Regions from separate parts of the Rheinheimera sp. KL1 genome, predicted to be linked through region 2. Evidence: predicted binding sites of a transcription regulator. Region 2 holds the regulator's gene; the other holds the start of a gene.

Region 1 (8,884 bases), on a different contig from region 2:
CAGCCAGCGGATTGTCTAAGTCTCGCTCACCAGAGTAGCGACTGCCTGCGCTGTCCGATTTGGCTAACCACTCTTTTTCACTGCCCCAGTAGGTGTCTTTTTCGGGATGCCATATATCCTGACGACCGCCCGCAAATCCGAAGGTTTTAAAGCCCATCGACTCATACGCCATATTACCGGCCAGAATAATTAAATCGGCCCAGGATAATTTGTTGCCGTATTTTTTCTTAATAGGCCAGAGTAAGCGACGGGCTTTATCCAGGTTGGCATTATCCGGCCAGCTGTTAATGGGCGCAAAACGTTGATTGCCTGTGCCACCACCGCCACGACCATCAGCTATACGGTAACTGCCTGCACTGTGCCAGGCCATGCGGATCATCAAACCACCATAATGCCCCCAATCGGCAGGCCACCAGCTCTGACTCTGTGTCATTAAGCTCTTTAAATCATGTTTGACCGCTTCTAAATCAAGTTTTTTAAATTCTTCGGCGTAATTAAAATCATCCCCCAGAGGGTTAGTCTTGGTGTCATGCTGATGCAGGATGTCTAAGTTCAACGCGTTGGGCCACCAATCCATCACAGATTTAGCAGCAGAAGTATTACCACCATGCACTACAGGGCATTTTCCGGCCGAACTATTCGTCGTATTGTCCATTGAAATCGTCCTTTTGTGTTGAAGAAAAAATGAAACTGATGTTTAAGATAGTAAAGTCTTATGAATAAACAACTCTCGTCTGTCAGAGAACAGGCTAAATTTGAGGCGTATCAAACTAATTATCTGCTGAGAAAAACTGTCATTAGCCTGCACCTAATGACAGTGAAAACTTTGAGCTGGCCTGCGCATCGTCGGCCAATTTGGATATGAATTAACGTTCGACTGGGTAACCTGCATCCAGCCAGGCTTGGAATCCGCCTGCCACAGAAAGGACTTGAGTGAAACCCATGTTTTTAAGCGCATCAGCAGCCAAGGCGGAGCGCGCACCCGAGCGACACATCAGATAAATTGGCTTAGCAGCCAACTGCTCAAGCGCAGTCATTGTATCGCAATTGGAACCAACACTCGGATGTTGGTGAATACGCATCTCCAGCACACCCCGAGGATAATTTACCGAGCGGTCGACATACCCCTGAATAAATTCATCAGGCTCACGCACATCAATGAGTATGGCATGATGATCCTGCAGGGCTGAGGCTAACTCCTGAACAGAAACTTCAACGATTCTGGCCTTAGCTTCATTCACTATTTGTTGCGAACTCTTCATACATCACCTCTTTCACTAATTTAAAACGGATTGAGTAAGAACCACAGTAGCCATAATAATCAGGAAGATTGAAAAGGCTTTTTGCAGTTTTTCTTTCGGTAATTTATGTCCTATCCAGACGCCAAAAAAACTACCAGCGACACCGCCAACCACCATAATTCCGATGACAGTCCAGTCGAAGGATAAGTTCTGTTCAGTCAAGACTTCGTAGTACTTAGCAAAACCCACCACAGATTTCAGTGCGATAATCAGTAAACTGGTGCCTATCGCCATGATCATAGGCACGCCACCAAGCAGGACTAGCGCAGGGACTATCAAAAAACCACCGCCTACACCGACAAAACCTGTGATGACCCCAACGACCAAGCCATCCAAAGCGACCTTTAAAAAGTTCACTTTGGTTGTGACTTCAGCATTTTTATTGCTGCGCCACATCATTACTGCTGCAACAACCATTAACAGAACGAACACAGACAACTGAATAACGCTGTCGACCAGAGTGCCCAGCCAGGCCCCACCATAAGTTCCGACCATGCCAGGAATACCAAATAGCAGCACATGAGGCCAGGACACTCTTTTATGCCAAATATTAGGAATACTGCCAAACAAGCTGATACCTGCAACGATGAGTAAAGAGGATGCAATCGCCAGATTCGCGGGCATATCAACTAAATACATCAGTACCGGAACCGTCAGGATGGAGCCACCTGAGCCGAAGATGCCAAGGCTTAATCCTATTAAAATTGCACCCAATATTGCGTGGACCATAATTTTTTCTCTTTGCCAGTTAACCTAAATGGATAGAACAGTTACAACATATTAATAGGTAGCTTTAAGTACACTTTGCCTTTCTCATCGGCAGGAGGCATATGTCCGGCACGGATGTTGACTTGTATTGAAGGTAAAATAAGCCGTGGCATCGCAAGGGTTGCATCCCGAGCTTCACGTTTCTCAACAAATTGTGCTTCTGTAACGCCGTCATGCACATGAATGTTGTGCTCACGTTGTTCACCTACAGTGGTCACATATTCATGTTCACGCCCCTTGGTTGGGTAATCGTGACAGACATAAATTTTTGTTTCTTCAGGCAAAGCCAGTAACTTGGTGATGGACTGGAACAAAGTCGAAGCACTGCCGCCTGGGAAATCGCAGCGCGAAGTTCCGACATCAGGCATAAATAAGGTATCGCCTACAAATGCTGCTTCTTCATTAATCAGGTAGGCCAGATCAGCAGGTGTATGACCCGGGGTGTGGATCACACGAATAGTCATAGCTCCCACTTGCACTACTTCGCCATCATGGAATAAACGATCAAATTGAGCGCCATTGGGTAAAAACTCTTTTTCAAGATTAAACACTTCTTTGAAAATTGTTTGTACCTGCTTGATATGGGCACCTATGCCAACTTTAGCTCCCAGATGCTCTCTGAAAAATGGCGCTGCGGATAAATGATCGGCATGGGCATGGGTCTCAAGCACCCAGTCCAGTTTCAGCTCATTTTGCTGAATATAAGCCAACATGAGTTCTGCACTTTGTGTCGAAGTGCGGCCTGATTTGTAATCAAAATCCAGCACAGGATCGATCACTACAGCATGCTTTGAAGCAATATCAGTGACGACGTAACTGAATGTCTCGCTATCTTTATCCAAAAATGCTTCTACATGAATATCACTCATCTTTTGCTCCTGAGGGAGCGCAAGCGCTCCCTTTTGTATTAACAAATAAACAGATTTACAGTGTTTTAGTGCAGTAGTACCAATCCACGTAGTTATGGCCCTGATCTTTGCGTACCGCTGCATCAGCCATTGTTGCTGGTGGAGGAACAATAACAGGTTCGCCTACATGCCAGTTTTCTGGAGTGGCGATCTTATTTGCATCACTGGTTTGCATGGCTTCAAGCATACGAACAAACTCGTCAATACTGCGACCGTTGCTCATAGGGTAATACACCATAGCTCTCATAATGCCATTTGGGTCAATGAAGAAGGTTGCACGGACTGCGGCAGTATCACTTGCACCTGGCTGGATCATGCCGTAAGACTTTGCCACTGCCATTGACAGATCAGCAATAATTGGGAATGGAATGGTGATACCAAAGTTTTGCTCGATACTACGAGCCCAGGCAATGTGAGAGTGCACACTGTCAATGGACAAACCCAACAGCTCACAATTTAATGCTGCAAATTTTTCCGCACGAGTCGCAAAACCGATAAATTCGGTGGTACACACAGGTGTGAAGTCCGCAGGGTGTGAAAACAGTACCAACCACTTACCTTTATAGTCAGCAAGCGATTTCATACCGTGCGTAGTCTTTGCAGTAAAGTCTGGAGCAGGTTGATTTAATTGTGGAAAAGTTACAGTTGATTCAGTCATCTCGAATACCTCAGTTGTTTGGTTGGGTCTAACTTTCGTATTCCAATTTAGTATAAGCATATAACAAAAGGAAATAAATAGATTAGATTGATCTAATTCAATAAATCGATGAATAAATCAAGCATTAGATTTTATTGATGTATATCAATACCCTAGATAGGACCTGGTCTATAGTTAAAGAGAGAAATAGAGATTGAGGTGACTCGTGATGAACAAAACTTTGCTGACATTTCTACTTGTTATCGCCAGCACAGACTGCGCTTTACAGGCTCAAGAGCCCAAAAATGAGCCGGTTCAGGTAATCCAACCTGCAAAAATAACCCAACCGGAAAAAGTTGAACTGGGTAAACAACTATTTTTTGACCCACGTTTATCCATGTCAGGTGTGATTTCATGTAACACTTGCCACAATCTGTCTTTTGGTGGAACAGATAACCTAAAAACTTCTGTTGGGCATAAATGGCGGCCTGGACCAGTTAATTCACCCACAGTGTTGAATTCAAGCTTAGCTATAGCTCAGTTTTGGGATGGCAGAGCGGCAAATCTTCAGGAACAAGCAGCAGGTCCTATACAAGCAGAGGTTGAAATGGCGATGCCACACACATTAGCTGTGGAAGTCATACAGTCAATACCAGGCTATGTTAGTCAGTTTAAGAACTTGTTTGGCAGCGATAAGGTGACTTTAGCTCAAATCACCGAAGCGATAGCGCTATTTGAAGAAACGTTGGTTACCCCAAATTCGCGCTTTGATCAGTGGCTGTTGGGTAAAGATAGCGCGATAACAGCACAAGAACTAGCTGGTTACCAGTTATTCAAAAGTAGTGGCTGCATAGGCTGCCATAATGGACCCGCATTGGGCGGTACGTCCTTCCAAAAAATGGGAGTTCTTGAACCCTATCTTTCTTCATCACCGGCAGAAGGTCGTTCAGCTGTTACAGGTAAAGACGCAGATCGTTTTAATTTCAAAGTTCCTACCTTGCGCAACGTTGAACTGACCTACCCCTATTTCTATGATGGCGAGGCTGAAACATTGTCTGAGGCTATTGCGATCATGGGGCGTTTGCAACTGGGTCGCCCTTACAACCAGCAAGAGCTTGATGATCTCGTTGCCTTTATGAAAACACTGACTGGGGATAGGCCTGATATAAAACTTCCTATTCTGCCTGCATCTGTCGATGCTACACACAGACCTGAGCCTTTTAAATGAGACGGAGTGTACATTCGTGAATATATAACGCCCTCTCTGTTTGCATCCAAAGAGGAGGATTTTACTTTATAGTTTATTCTGATTAAGAATCAGCTTAAAAAGCGTGCATACTATTAGTCGATTTTTCAGCAACACACGAGGCAATGATGAAAAAAGATAAAAAAATGGATATCAATATCGGCATCGACGAAAAGAATAGAAAAAAAATTGCTCAAGGATTATCTAAACTACTTGCAGACAGTTATACACTTTATCTGATGACCCATAATTTTCATTGGAATGTCACTGGTCCTCAGTTTAATGGATTACATAACATGTTTATGGATCAATATACCGAGCAGTGGACTGCGCTGGATCAGATTGCCGAGAGAATTAGGGCTTTAGGATTTCCAGCGCCAGGAACTTACAAAGAATTTTCCAAGCTAAGTTCAATCGAAGAGATTGAAGGTGTTCCATCAGCAACCGAGATGTTAGCTTATCTTGTTAATGCACAAGAGGCGACGGCTAGAACAGCACGAAGTCTGTTTGAACTTGTCAATGAAGCTAACGATCAACCTAGTGCAGATATCCTTACTCAACGACTTAATATACATGAGAAAACAGCGTGGATGCTCAGAAGTATGATGGCTGACTAACTATGGCAATTAAGCTGAAGTAAAAGGACTTACTTCCACTTAATTGCTTTGAAATTGGTCTCAACTCTCAAATTGACAGAAGTCTTAATTACCAAAATGACATGGTTCTAAAATTCTGCTAAAACTGTGATATTAATTTGCAGGACTATTGTCTAAAAACTTCAGAATAGTCTGCTGTTCAATATCCACGGTGTTCATAACATCACCAACGACACCTCCCATAACTTTTCCCATTTGAGCTGCGTGAATGTTGGAGACATACGTTCTGCCATCCGCCTTCGTATAAACAGCAATAGAACAGGGCATGAAGACCGCCGCATATCTGCTTTCTTCGTCGTTTAAAATAGTTGCAGCGTGCTTCGCATTACAAAGTTCAAGGATCCGAACCTGTCTCACAAGCGGCTCGCCACCATTTTTAACGACGTTATCATTCATATTTATGATTTTAGGCATTGCCCACCCCAAATCATGCGCATTTTTCTGTATCGTAGTGATTGTGTCACCCAAATCAAAAGGGCTTAAACGCTCATTTACTACCATAGATTTAGGTGAACAAGCAGCAAGCCAAAACACTGCGGTCATTGACAAAATATGTTTATACATAGCACCCCCATTAATTTAGATAAAGCTAATGTAAAGGGTGCAAACTTAGTTGTGAATGCGACATAACGCCGCAGAACGCCTGATGATAGACTTAATTAACTTGAGACAGGTAACATTCCGCAAATGTCTTTACCAATCTCTGCAGGAATTGCTTCGAGTTGGCCAAAGCCAACCTGACAAATCACTGAATAGAAATTACATTACTTTTTGCGCATACCAACGAACCTGCACTTTTTCCAACAAGATTGGATGCCTGCGCATCTCTCTCTAATAAAATAACATCTAGCAATAAAACGTATAATTGATCGCACACTAACAGCGGGTGCTGATAACTTTTCTTTATTTTTGAAATCTGCATTATCAATTTTTGTAATTTCCATGCCGATCTCTGATGCGATGCCTGTGATACGCACTGCTCATTTATTTGACGTTGGAGATCGTTTAGCCGTTCAGGATCGACCTTAGCTAAACGCATTAGCTCATCAAAATCAGGTAAAGAAGGATAATTTTGAGTCATAGTTGTTACTTTTCACTTTTGATAGCCATAACCTGGACAACTGCAGCCATCCCCGTATGACCTATCCCTTCAATCACTTCCCTGTTAATCACATTCAGGTGAAAACACTCCAACGGCTGAATTTCCTTTTGTAGCTGTTCAGGACAGTACAACATGTCTAAATCCTTTGGCCCACCTGTATTTAATTGTAGCTGCTCTTTACGATAAAACTCTCCGACAAAAGCTCCTCCGAAGCTCAAGCTAGCGGGCATCCTTTGAAAGACTTGCTGTCTAATTTTTGGAGGTAAATGCATAAATACAGCAACAATCAAATCCCACTGTGAGCTTTCAAACACATAATCAGCCAAATCGCTAATCAACCAATTCACCTCGACACCGCGTTGTTTGGCTAAACGCTGACCTTTTTCAACTGCTACTTGGGAAATATCTAATGCCGTAACATCAAAACCTTGTTCTGCTAAGAAGACAGCATTACGCCCTTCACCCTCGGCCAAACAAAGAACTCGTTTCTTACCTTTAAGTTTTGGCATCAGAGACACAAGGAAATCATTAGGATTAATTCCGTATACAAATTCATCTGTAGTGTAACGTTGGTCCCAAAAGTCTTTCGATGACATAAAATTCTCCTCAAGTAGCCACCATAAAGCTAAAAGCATACGAGCATGTTAAACAGACATTGAATACTAGGAACGACTTCGCTAACATTTAACTTAATTTAGATAAATCTAATTTTAAGCATTGTCAATTTACACTATGAAACGGCATCGGGCCAAAAGAGTTAGCGGCGCAAGCCGCAGCAGACGCAACGGCCCTATGTGAGGGCTTTTCGAGATAGCAATAGCGGTAAATTATTAATCTAATAAGTTGCATACATTCTATGAGGGATACCTATGAAACTGAGTGAAAAATCTGCAGACTTAATCATGCCGTTCATTCTATCGATTGTGATGACGTTTGTAATTTCCATAGTGACATCAGGCATAAGCCTTGGTTTCAGCGACTTTACGCTACTTCGTTGGCTTTCGGCTTGGGGAATTTCGTGGCTCATCGCATTTCCGACTCTTTTAATGGTTTTACCAATTGTCAGGGAGTTAACAAAGAGAATAATCAAGTGGGCAAACACTCACTGAGCCCGTTTCTCTTTTTGTCTTAGTCTATTAAGTTACAACGAGTAGAGCGACGCAATCAGAAACTACAAAACAGACATCCCTATTACCGAATCGCCGATTACCACACTCTAAAGTATGCAATTTAGCAGGTGCAGCTTTCTTCAAAACGCTCTGATCGGATGCGACATATTGTCGCATCGAAACACTCTTCGCTACTTTGCATGCAACCATAGACTAATTTCAGAACTGTTTCCATAAAACGATTAATACGTGATTAATCAATTGATTAATCTGATAGATGACGCTATTTTCTGCCTCTTTTCCGTACAAAACCTCAATAAACTAAGCTAAAAACCTCAGTTATTACCACAATGACCTGTATCGAACTTTCTGCTTTTCAGCTTGCACAAAAAAGCAACTCCACCTACAGTAGCTTATATTATTCATTATTAATATAAGATATTCCTTTATGGAATATGCATTTAATTAGTAATTTACAGATAGCGTTATGGCTGTCTTCGGAGATTTTATGAGCACAAGTAAACATTTAAATACAATGACTTATGATGTAGTGATTGTAGGAGGTGGAGCAGCTGGTTTAGCAACAATAGCGAGCTTATTAAAAAGACAACCGGATTTGAGTATTGCACTTGTCGAGCCAAGTAAACATCACTATTACCAACCTGGATGGACTTTGGTTGGTGGGGGTGTATTCGAGCAAAGGAGCACTTGCAAAGAAATGGCTGATTTAATCCCCAAATCTGTAAGCTGGTTCGAAAATGCAGCCGTAAGCTTCTCTCCACACCAAAACTCCGTATTTTTAACTGATGATATTAAATTAAACTATCGCAGCCTTGTTGTTGCTACAGGGCTCAAATTGGATTGGAGCGCAATTGCTGGGTTAGAAGGTAACTTAGGGCAAAACGGTATTACGTCAAACTACCAACCGGGTATGGCGCCTTACACTTGGGAGTTGGTAAAGAAACTCGAACGTGGTAGTGCTATTTTTACTCAACCTCCTATGCCGATAAAATGTGCAGGTGCTCCTCAGAAAGCTATGTATTTGGCATGTGATCACTGGTTACGTGACAAGAGACTCCAAAATATTAATGTTGAATTTTGCTCAGCCGGAGCAGCACTGTTTGGTGTTGCTGATTATCTACCTGCGCTCATGAGTT
Region 2 (8,884 bases):
CGTACCTGTCACTCTAGCCGTGTTCTATACATTCCTCGCTTCTGCCTACGCTACTGTGTTTGACACTGGCGAAGTCTATTTTGAATCCGTCTGTATGTTTGTGTTTTTGCTGCAGCTGGGTAAGTTTTTTGAATTCCGCGCCAGAGCACAGGCTCGTGCAGCCACAGGAAACTTATTAAAAATTATGCCGGTATCCGCACGGCTGGTGCAAGGTGATGAACTGGTTCCTACCTCAGCACGTCGTCTGGAAGCTGGCCAAGTGATACTGGTGCAGGCTGGTGAAACTATAGCGGCAGATGGTGTGGTGTTGTCAGGCGAAAGCTCGGTGGACGAATCTATGCTCACCGGCGAATACAAAGCGGTGAACAAAGCAGCGGGTGATGCCGTCATGGCTGGCAGTATTAACCACGATGGAGTGATGAAGATCACTGTGCATCAGCCCCTCGCCCATTCACGCTTAGGCCAGATCATCGAACTGCAACAGCAGACGCTGAATCAAAAACCACAGATAGTAGAAAAAACCACTCAACTGGCACGTTTTTTTATTCAGCGCTTGTTGATTATCGCTTTAGGAACATTTTTGGTCTGGTATTTCTGGCTGGACAAAGACAGAGCGTTTTGGGTGACGTTATCTGTGTTGGTCGCCACCTGCCCTTGTGCTTTAACTTTAGCCACTCCTACAGCTATCACTTGCGCTTTGGCACGTCTTAACCGCAAAGGCATACTGATCAAAAATCAGCAAGTGCTGGAAATATTGCCACAACTCGATTCTGTCTTCCTCGATAAGACAGGCAGTCTGACACAAGGGCGTTTTAGTATTCAGCGCACTCAATTACATGACCAGGCATACAACCCGGATACGCTGCTAGCTCTGATTGCCCGTATTGAAGCGTATTCAGAACACCCTATAGCTCATGCATTTGAAAGCTATCTGGATTCAAAAATTAAAGTGGAACAAGTACAAGTTCATGTCGGGTCAGGCCTATCCGCAGTTTGGATCCGGGAGCATGGAGAGAGTTTAGAAGTCAAAGTGGGCAGCGCTGCATTTTGTGGTGCACAAGCTGAAACCACAGCTGCAGTATGCTGCAGCATTAATCAGCACCTGGTGTTTTCTGTTGAGCTATCAGACGCGGTACGTCCTGAAGTACCAGCATTGATTCAGACGTTAAAACAACGCGGATTACACTTATCCATGCTAACAGGAGATTCTTCTGCTCAGGTCGAGAATGTTCAACAGCAATTGCAATTTGATCGGGTATTTAAAGGGTGTAGTCCGGAGCAAAAAGTTGAGTATATCCGTCAGGCTGTGGCGCAAGGCGATAAGGTGCTCATGTTAGGAGATGGCATTAATGACAGTCCTTGTTTTCACGCCGCTCATGTCTCTGTAGCTCTAGATTCAGGCACAGATTTGTCGAAAAATCAGGCTGATGTGGTATTGCTGCATAACAATCTGAATTCACTACAAGAGCTAATCGAAGGTGCAGTATTAGCGCAGCGTATCGTCAAACAAAATCTGTGGTGGGCTGTAGGCTATAATCTGGTCATTATTCCTCTGGCGGTGATGGGGTTTGTCTCCCCTTACATCGCCGTGATCGGTATGTCGTTCAGCTCTATTCTGGTGGTATCAAACTCACTGAGGTTACTTAAAGCATGAGTATTATTTATGTGCTGATCCCCATTGCCATACTTTTTGTTTGTATTGGCCTTGGCATCTTTTTCTGGGCAGTGCGCAGCCGCCAGTTTGATGATTTAAACAAAGAAGGTATGAGTATTTTGTTTGACGATGAAAAGAAAACTATCAAGAGTAAAACAGATACGGATAAACAACCGCCGCAATGAGTCAGGAACTTGTCCTTAACCTGCTGGCAGCCCTGAGTATAGGTTTTTTAGGCAGCAGTCATTGTCTGGTGATGTGCGGTGGTATAGCCAGCGCATTACAACTCTCTATGCCTCAGCTAACATTTTTGCAGCAGCTGAAGTTACAACTGATGTTAAGTCTGGGCCGTTTAACAACATACAGCTTTCTGGGCGCGCTTACAGGCGCATTTGGCGCGGCTGTGCTGGTAAAACTTGGCATTAGTTTGTTCTGGCTAAAGCTGTTGGCTGGTGTATTACTGCTGCTAATGGCTCTTTATGTTGCCCGTTTGTGGTTCGCTCTGACGCTGCTTGAAAAACTGGGGGCACTGGTGTGGCGTCAGATCCAACCTATCGCAAAATCCTTATTGCCGCTCGATAGCAGCGCAAAAGCCGTGGCTTACGGTCTGAGCTGGGGCTTTTTACCTTGTGGTCTAGTGTACAGCAGTTTAGGCTGGAGTCTGGCCAGTGGCAGCGCTTTACAAGGTGCGGTATTGATGTTTGCTTTTGGTATGGGTACCTTGCCTGCTATGCTGGCGGTCGGGCGTTTCGCTCAGAGCCTGAGTCGATTTAAAAATAAACAGTGGGTTCGGGTCAGTGCTGCTCTATTACTGGCTTTGTATGCACTTTATACTATAGCTATTGCAATAGCGCCGCGAGTTTTCTAAGCTGGGAAAGTCGTTACAAAGGAATACTGTTATGTCCGGTTCAAATTTAAGTTGCCAACACTGTGGTTTTAGCCAGCTCTGCCTGCCTTTTACGTTAAATAATGCCGAACTGGATACGCTTGACGATATTATCGAACGCAAAAAGCCTCTGCACAAAGGTGACTTTTTAATTGAAGCTGGTACTCACCTGCACTCTTTGTATGCGGTACGCAGTGGGTCTTTTAAGACTTTTACCTTAACTGAATCCGGTGAAGAGCAAATCACAGGCTTTCATTTACCTGGTGATGTGATAGGTTTCGATGCGATAGGCGAGCAGCAACATCCAAGTTTTGCTCAGGCATTGGAGACGGCTATGGTTTGCGAAATTCCCTACAGCCAGATGGATCAGCTGATGGGACAATTGCCCAAATTACGCCAACAAATGATGCGTCTGATGAGTCAGGACATCAGCGGTGATCAACAAATGTTGCTGTTGTTAAACCGGAAGAACGCGGAAGAAAAACTCGCTGCCTTTCTGACCAACCTGGCCCAACGCTTTGCGAATCGCGGTTTATCGAAAAAAGAGTTCCGTCTAAGTATGACGCGTGGCGAAATAGGTAACTATTTAGGCCTGACCGTTGAAACTATTAGCCGTTTATTGGGTCGATTCCATAAGGACGATTTAATACAGGTCGATGGTAAGCTGATTTGCATCAGCGATCCGGAGGCGTTAAGTAAACTGGCTGGTGGGTCTGCTATAGCGCGCTGATCAAACCAATCCTTGATCCAGCACAAGGACTTATCAGCCTACCTTCGCTACCTTGGCTACACTTACAAGGTAAGCCTTAGCTTAGCAGGAGCATGATATGACCTTATATCCGAGAGTACTGGTGGTGCTGGACCCTTCGGTGGCTGAACAGAAAGCCCTCAAGCGCGCTGTTCAACTGGCAAAACTACAAGATTGCCATCTAACCGCTTTTCTATCGATTTACGATTTTTCCTACGAAATGACCACTATGTTATCCGGCGAAGAACGAGAGTCTATGCGCCAGGCTGTGATCAACGACAGAGAACTTTGGATCAGCGAACTGATTGCGGAACACAAAGAACAAGGTCTGAAGATAGATATTCAGGTGGTCTGGCACAACAGGCCCTTTGAAGCCATAGTGCAAGCGGTACTGGAGAAAGAATACGATTTAGTGATTAAAGGTACACATGATCACGATGTACTCAAATCGATGATTTTCACCCCTACCGACTGGCATATTTTGCGTAAATGCCCTTGCCCTGTTTTACTGGTTAAAGATCATGAATGGCCTGCACATGGCAATATACTCGCAGCAGTCAATGCGGGTAGTGAACAGACCCATCACAGCTCGCTGAATCAACGTATCATTCAGCAATCCAAACAGCTCGCCGCTTTACTCAATAGTAAAGTACAACTGGTCAACGCTTTCCCTGGTACCCCTGTCAATATAGCTATTGAAATTCCTGAATTTAATCCGAAGGAATACAGTCAGACGATGAAAACTCATCATCTGGAAGCGGTACAAAAGCTGGCTATGGAATTTGAATTGCCTGCAGCTCAAACTCATGTGCAGGAAGGCATGCCTGAAGATGTGATCCCTACACTAGCCGCACAACTGGATGCCGAGATGGTAGTGATAGGCACTATAGGCCGCACCGGTTTATCTGCTGCCATCATTGGTAATACAGCTGAGCATGTGATAGACAGGTTGGATTGTGATGTATTGGCGGTCAAACCGGCGGGTTTTGTCTGCCCTTTAGCAAAACAATAAGCTCCTTACGCTACAAAGCTGGCGTGTAGTTGGTTATACTACGCGCCATTTTTATCTGGGGTCGTTGTTTTATGTCGCATGCAGCAGAAGCCAAAGCACAATATAATCTGAATAAATTACACAAACGTCTGCGTCGTGGCGTCGGCCAAGCTATCGCCGACTTTAATATGATTGAAGATGGCGACAAAGTAATGGTGTGTTTGTCAGGCGGTAAGGATAGTTATACCCTGCTGGATATTCTGCTGAACTTACAACAATCTGCCCCTATTCAGTTTTCCATAGTGGCGGTGAATCTTGATCAGAAACAACCCGGTTTTCCTGCAGATGTACTGCCTGGTTATTTAAGTCGTATTGGTGTGGATTTTCAGATCGTCACCGAAGACACCTACTCTATTGTCAAAGACAAAATCCCTGAGGGCAAAACGACTTGCTCTTTGTGCTCGCGCTTGCGCCGTGGCATTTTATATCGCACAGCAAAAGAGCTGGGCGCCACTAAAATAGCCTTAGGTCATCATCGCGACGACATGATTGAAACTATGTTTTTAAACATGTTTTACGGCGGTAAGATGAAGTCGATGCCAGCCAAGCTCATCAGCGACAACGGTGAGCATATTGTAATTCGTCCTTTGGCTTATTGCCGCGAAAAAGATATTGAAAAATACTCTGTTGCCCGCCAGTTCCCGATCATCCCTTGTAACTTATGTGGCTCACAAGACGGTTTGCAGCGTCAGGTCGTGAAAGAAATGCTACAGGATTGGGATAAACGTTTTCCTGGTCGTATCGAAACCATGTTCCAGGCCATGCAGAATATTGTGCCCTCTCATATGATTGATAAAAATCTGTTTGATTTTGCAGGGATCAGTAAAGATAGTCCTTTAGCAGTCGAAGGTGATATGGCCTTTGATAAACCTGATGTGCCAAAAGTACCAGTGGGTTTGCTGTTGGATGAAGACGAACCGGCCGCTACCGCGGTTCAGTTTGTTGAGCTGACGTAGGGAATGGGCTTGCCCCATCCCGGCGCAAATTCCAATCCAATACCAGACTGGGTCAGCGCTTATTAAATTCATCAAAGAGCAGCATCAGCTGCTCTTTTTCATGAATAAATCCTGTTTGCTGTAGCAACTCCATCACCACTTCTGCTGTGCACAAGGCCCCTGCTTTTTGATTACGTCGTAGTTTGTATAAGGATGGCGTATCAGGTTTGATGGCAAGACGGTAACAAGACTGCAAATAAGGGCTTTGTCTGAGCATTTTTGCCGCTTCCTGCCAGGTGGCATCCAACAAAACCCAGTGTTTGACCGCTTCGCTCTGACGAGCTTCCAGCTCTGCAAGGGCCGCAGGATTTTGAGCCTGATACTGACCATGATGCAGTAGATAACAGGCTTGGGGTGTGTCAGCTAACAATGGATAAATCAAACCCAGTTGCCGTGATGCTGATAAATCAAACAATCGCTGATCTGGTGCTTTGCGCTGCCATTCAATCACCTCAACCCTGATCTTTAGTGAAGCTGAGAGCGCCTGCAACACCAAAATACCGGTGTTGGTATCTTTCTGTAACTCCCTGCTGTGGGTCAGCAGATAAAGCACCAATACGGTCACGTAGTTTAAGGCTGCTGCAGTAAAGGCGTCGCGTGATCCGGTACTTTTGAAAACTGTATTGTCGCTTTATCCGATAAAGAGGCTGGTAAAAAGATCCGGCAGCGATTTTGCTCACACAGCAACTGCTGACTCAGGGCTGCATCTGAACTTTGCGCCACGACTTCGGATGCAAAATGCACAGTCAAACCTGACACTTCAGGTAACCAGTATTTGCCCCAACCGGCCAATGAATCCAGAAGTGCATCAAACTGAGCTTGTAACTTACGCAGCTCAGCCACAGTAGCCTGCTGCGACACCGGCATCTTACTCCGTAGCTTAAAGTTTAAATCACAGGCATCGGCCCCCTCAGGTTGCTTGAGCACTATCAGCGCTTTTTGCGCGTTTAGCATCAGATCAAAAGGCAGCATCAGCTCGCCATTACCAGCAATAGTTAAAGGCGCTTCAGAAATATCAGTGGTAATTAAGGCCTTATCTACGCTACAGGCCTCACTGGTTCCGGCCTTTTGCAACACAAAAGCCAGCGTAATATCACTGAATTCGACCTTTTCACTCTTTTTCATCCGGGCATAAAAGCATCGTAATTAAATACAGTATCAGCCACAGCTGAAGCGCTAAAAGCAACCAGCACGCTGGCAAAAAAATAAGGTTTCATGATTAGCTGTCTATATGTTTAGTGTTGGCTTTGAGCATGGTGTGGATTTCATCGACATAATCCTTGCCACGCTCTGAATAACGGATCAGACCTGTGACCAGATGATGTCCGGCGACCTCACCTTCAGCGCGACGTTTGGCTCTGAGCTGGCGTAATTCCTCATACACATAAAAAGTATTGAGGTTATAAAAGTAACTGTTGATAGCTGCAGCAACATGCGGAAATACCGCAACTTCATGGTATTTACCTGCACTGCGCTTTTGTGGCACCAGACCACAACCTGCTTTAAAACACCATTGACCAAAGAAATTGTACGCCTCCAAAGCAAAACGACTGCTGCCCCAGCCGGATTCTTTCGCTGCCTGGATCAAGACTAAATCAGCAGGTATGGCATCGACCCGGCTTAACAGCAAACGAAATCCTTGTGCGTCCACATCTGGATAGTCCAGTTTAAACTCGTCGTACAGGCTGTAGATAAAAGCGTATTCTTCGACCGTCAGCTCCTGTTGCTGTTGTTTTTGCTGCACTTCGATGACTTGCTGACGAATATGCAGCAATCTGGCATTTTCACGCTCAATAAAAGGCAACAGGTAATCAAAGAATGCTTTTTTCTTCTCGACCACATCTTTGTACTGGTCAAAGTCAGGTACAGGCAATAACTCTGGCATCGCAACAGGATACGCTAGCCGCTTTAACAACTTACGTTGATCTGCTGCATCTAATGATTCGAGTTTTGATGGGACTTGCCAATCCGCTAAGGAAGCAATGTCTTCAACAGGAGCAGGCTTAAGCCAAGGGTACACTGTGGCATAGAGCACCACTGCCCATAACACCAACCAAAAACTCAATTCTGTTTTTTTCATGCAATACCCTGAATTCGTCTTTTATCCGGCCAGCCACAATAACCTATGCCACCCAGACCCTAGTGGCGCGTATTCTAACCAGATCTGGTTGTAGTTTCGACCACAAAATGGTCGAAATGATAAGCCACCCGCTGACAAAAATAGGTAAACCATTGTTTTAAAACAAAAATTAAAGTGGCAAGGAAACTGCATACTCTGTTATAACAATGAAAAAAGGAGAATAACATGCGTCAATTGAGTTTAGTTTCTGCACTGGTTATGGCGTTATCTGCAACAACTGTGATGGCAGAGGATGTCAAAGTATTAGAAAAAGTGATCGATGCTAAGAGTTTCACTAAGCTGGTTCTGGAAGTTCCGGTGGGAGAAATTAATATCAAAGCAGCCAAAGGCTCTGAGATTAGCTTAGTGGTTGAATTAGATCCTGATGAAGACTGGCTAGGTCGTAGTAGTGATTTATCGGATGCACAAATCAGCAGAGGTGACGATGGTTCGACCTTAAAACTAAAAGTCGATTTAGAAGATGACGATGACGTAGAGCAAAACTGGACTGTGATGATGCCTGCCGATATGGCGATTTCATTAAACTTAGGTGTAGGCTCAGTTGAAATTGACGATCTGACGTCGGATATCAAGGTAGATGTGGGCGTCGGTGAAGTAGATGTTGCGGTCAACACCAGCTTATATGATTCCATTAAACTGGATGCCGGTGTAGGCGATACGTCAATCAAAGGCGGTAAAGGCCGTTACGAGCGCGATCAGGTGTTAGTCACCAGCTCTAGTCAATTGCATGGCGAAGGTAAAAAAGAATTAGAAGCTAATGTAGGTGTGGGTGATATTGAAGTGCGTGATAACCAGTAACCAGGATCTAAACATCCGGTAAAGCACTTTATCTCCTCTTATCGACCCAACGTACCCTGAGTTGCCGAAGTTTTAGCTGCGACGGGTATGTTGCCAATTTGGTGTAAAGCGCCAGTACTTAGCTAACGCCTGCTTTAAATCAAAAAAACTGGTTAACGGCAACGAATCACCGCTGATACAACTGTAAGTAAAGCGGTGACAATTGTTTCTTAGCAAGTCGTAGTTCTGATAACTGTAGATCTGTTCGATAGCCCGGTTTGCGGCTATCTCAGAGCCTATAATGTTCCCGGCTGGCGAAGTGGCGAAGATCAGTTCAGCACCGGACCTGTCCGCTAAAAACCTGTTAAAAGATAAAGAACGCACTAAACCAGAGCCAGCCAGTTCCACTATTTGCCCATCTCCAATATAAATTCCCGTATGCTCAAAAAACTGAAAAATTTCACAGCACACTACAGCGCCTACAGGGATAGTTCGTTGACTAATCATAAAACTCCTGATTTTCCGGCTTTTTTTCCTTATCATACTTGCAAAAGACGTCTAGGCGTGTAAAAAGGTGTAAGCAAAGATTTATCCCCGTCGTACTTGAAGCTGCTGCTTTGTTGGCTACGCAAT

The links. Region 2 encodes FNR, which switches genes on or off when oxygen is low (the NO sensors DNR and NnrR bind a similar motif). Its sites were predicted from a motif close to TTGATNTANATCAA; they were not measured.
Region 1: the regulator FNR is predicted to act here: its motif matches at 3,770-3,783, upstream of WH43_RS13800 (cytochrome-c peroxidase).

What each region holds. Positions count from the first base shown of each region.
Region 1 is NZ_LAMX01000025.1:32,359-41,242, reverse strand. Features, by position in the region: gene katG (catalase/peroxidase HPI) at 1-655, opposite strand, end outside; gene WH43_RS13820 (rhodanese-like domain-containing protein) at 867-1,262, opposite strand; gene WH43_RS13815 (sulfite exporter TauE/SafE family protein) at 1,278-2,030, opposite strand; gene WH43_RS13810 (MBL fold metallo-hydrolase) at 2,072-2,938, opposite strand; gene WH43_RS13805 (peroxiredoxin) at 2,994-3,635, opposite strand; gene WH43_RS13800 (cytochrome-c peroxidase) at 3,844-4,842, shown strand; gene WH43_RS13795 (Dps family protein) at 5,007-5,477, shown strand; gene WH43_RS13790 (DUF302 domain-containing protein) at 5,610-6,080, opposite strand; gene WH43_RS13785 (DUF3135 domain-containing protein) at 6,262-6,597, opposite strand; gene WH43_RS13780 (class I SAM-dependent methyltransferase) at 6,603-7,214, opposite strand; gene WH43_RS19845 (DUF2798 domain-containing protein) at 7,488-7,727, shown strand; gene WH43_RS13770 (NAD(P)/FAD-dependent oxidoreductase) at 8,236-8,884, shown strand, end outside.
Region 2 is NZ_LAMX01000028.1:37,740-46,623, forward strand. Features, by position in the region: gene WH43_RS16765 (heavy metal translocating P-type ATPase) at 1-1,654, shown strand, start outside; gene ccoS (cbb3-type cytochrome oxidase assembly protein CcoS) at 1,651-1,839, shown strand; gene WH43_RS16775 (sulfite exporter TauE/SafE family protein) at 1,836-2,522, shown strand; gene fnr (fumarate/nitrate reduction transcriptional regulator Fnr) at 2,524-3,270, shown strand; gene uspE (universal stress protein UspE) at 3,368-4,300, shown strand; gene ttcA (tRNA 2-thiocytidine(32) synthetase TtcA) at 4,372-5,295, shown strand; gene WH43_RS16795 (DTW domain-containing protein) at 5,348-5,899, opposite strand; gene WH43_RS16800 (DUF2987 domain-containing protein) at 5,905-6,459, opposite strand; gene WH43_RS16805 (glucosaminidase domain-containing protein) at 6,554-7,414, opposite strand; gene WH43_RS16810 (hypothetical protein) at 7,640-8,272, shown strand; gene WH43_RS16815 (C40 family peptidase) at 8,345-8,758, opposite strand.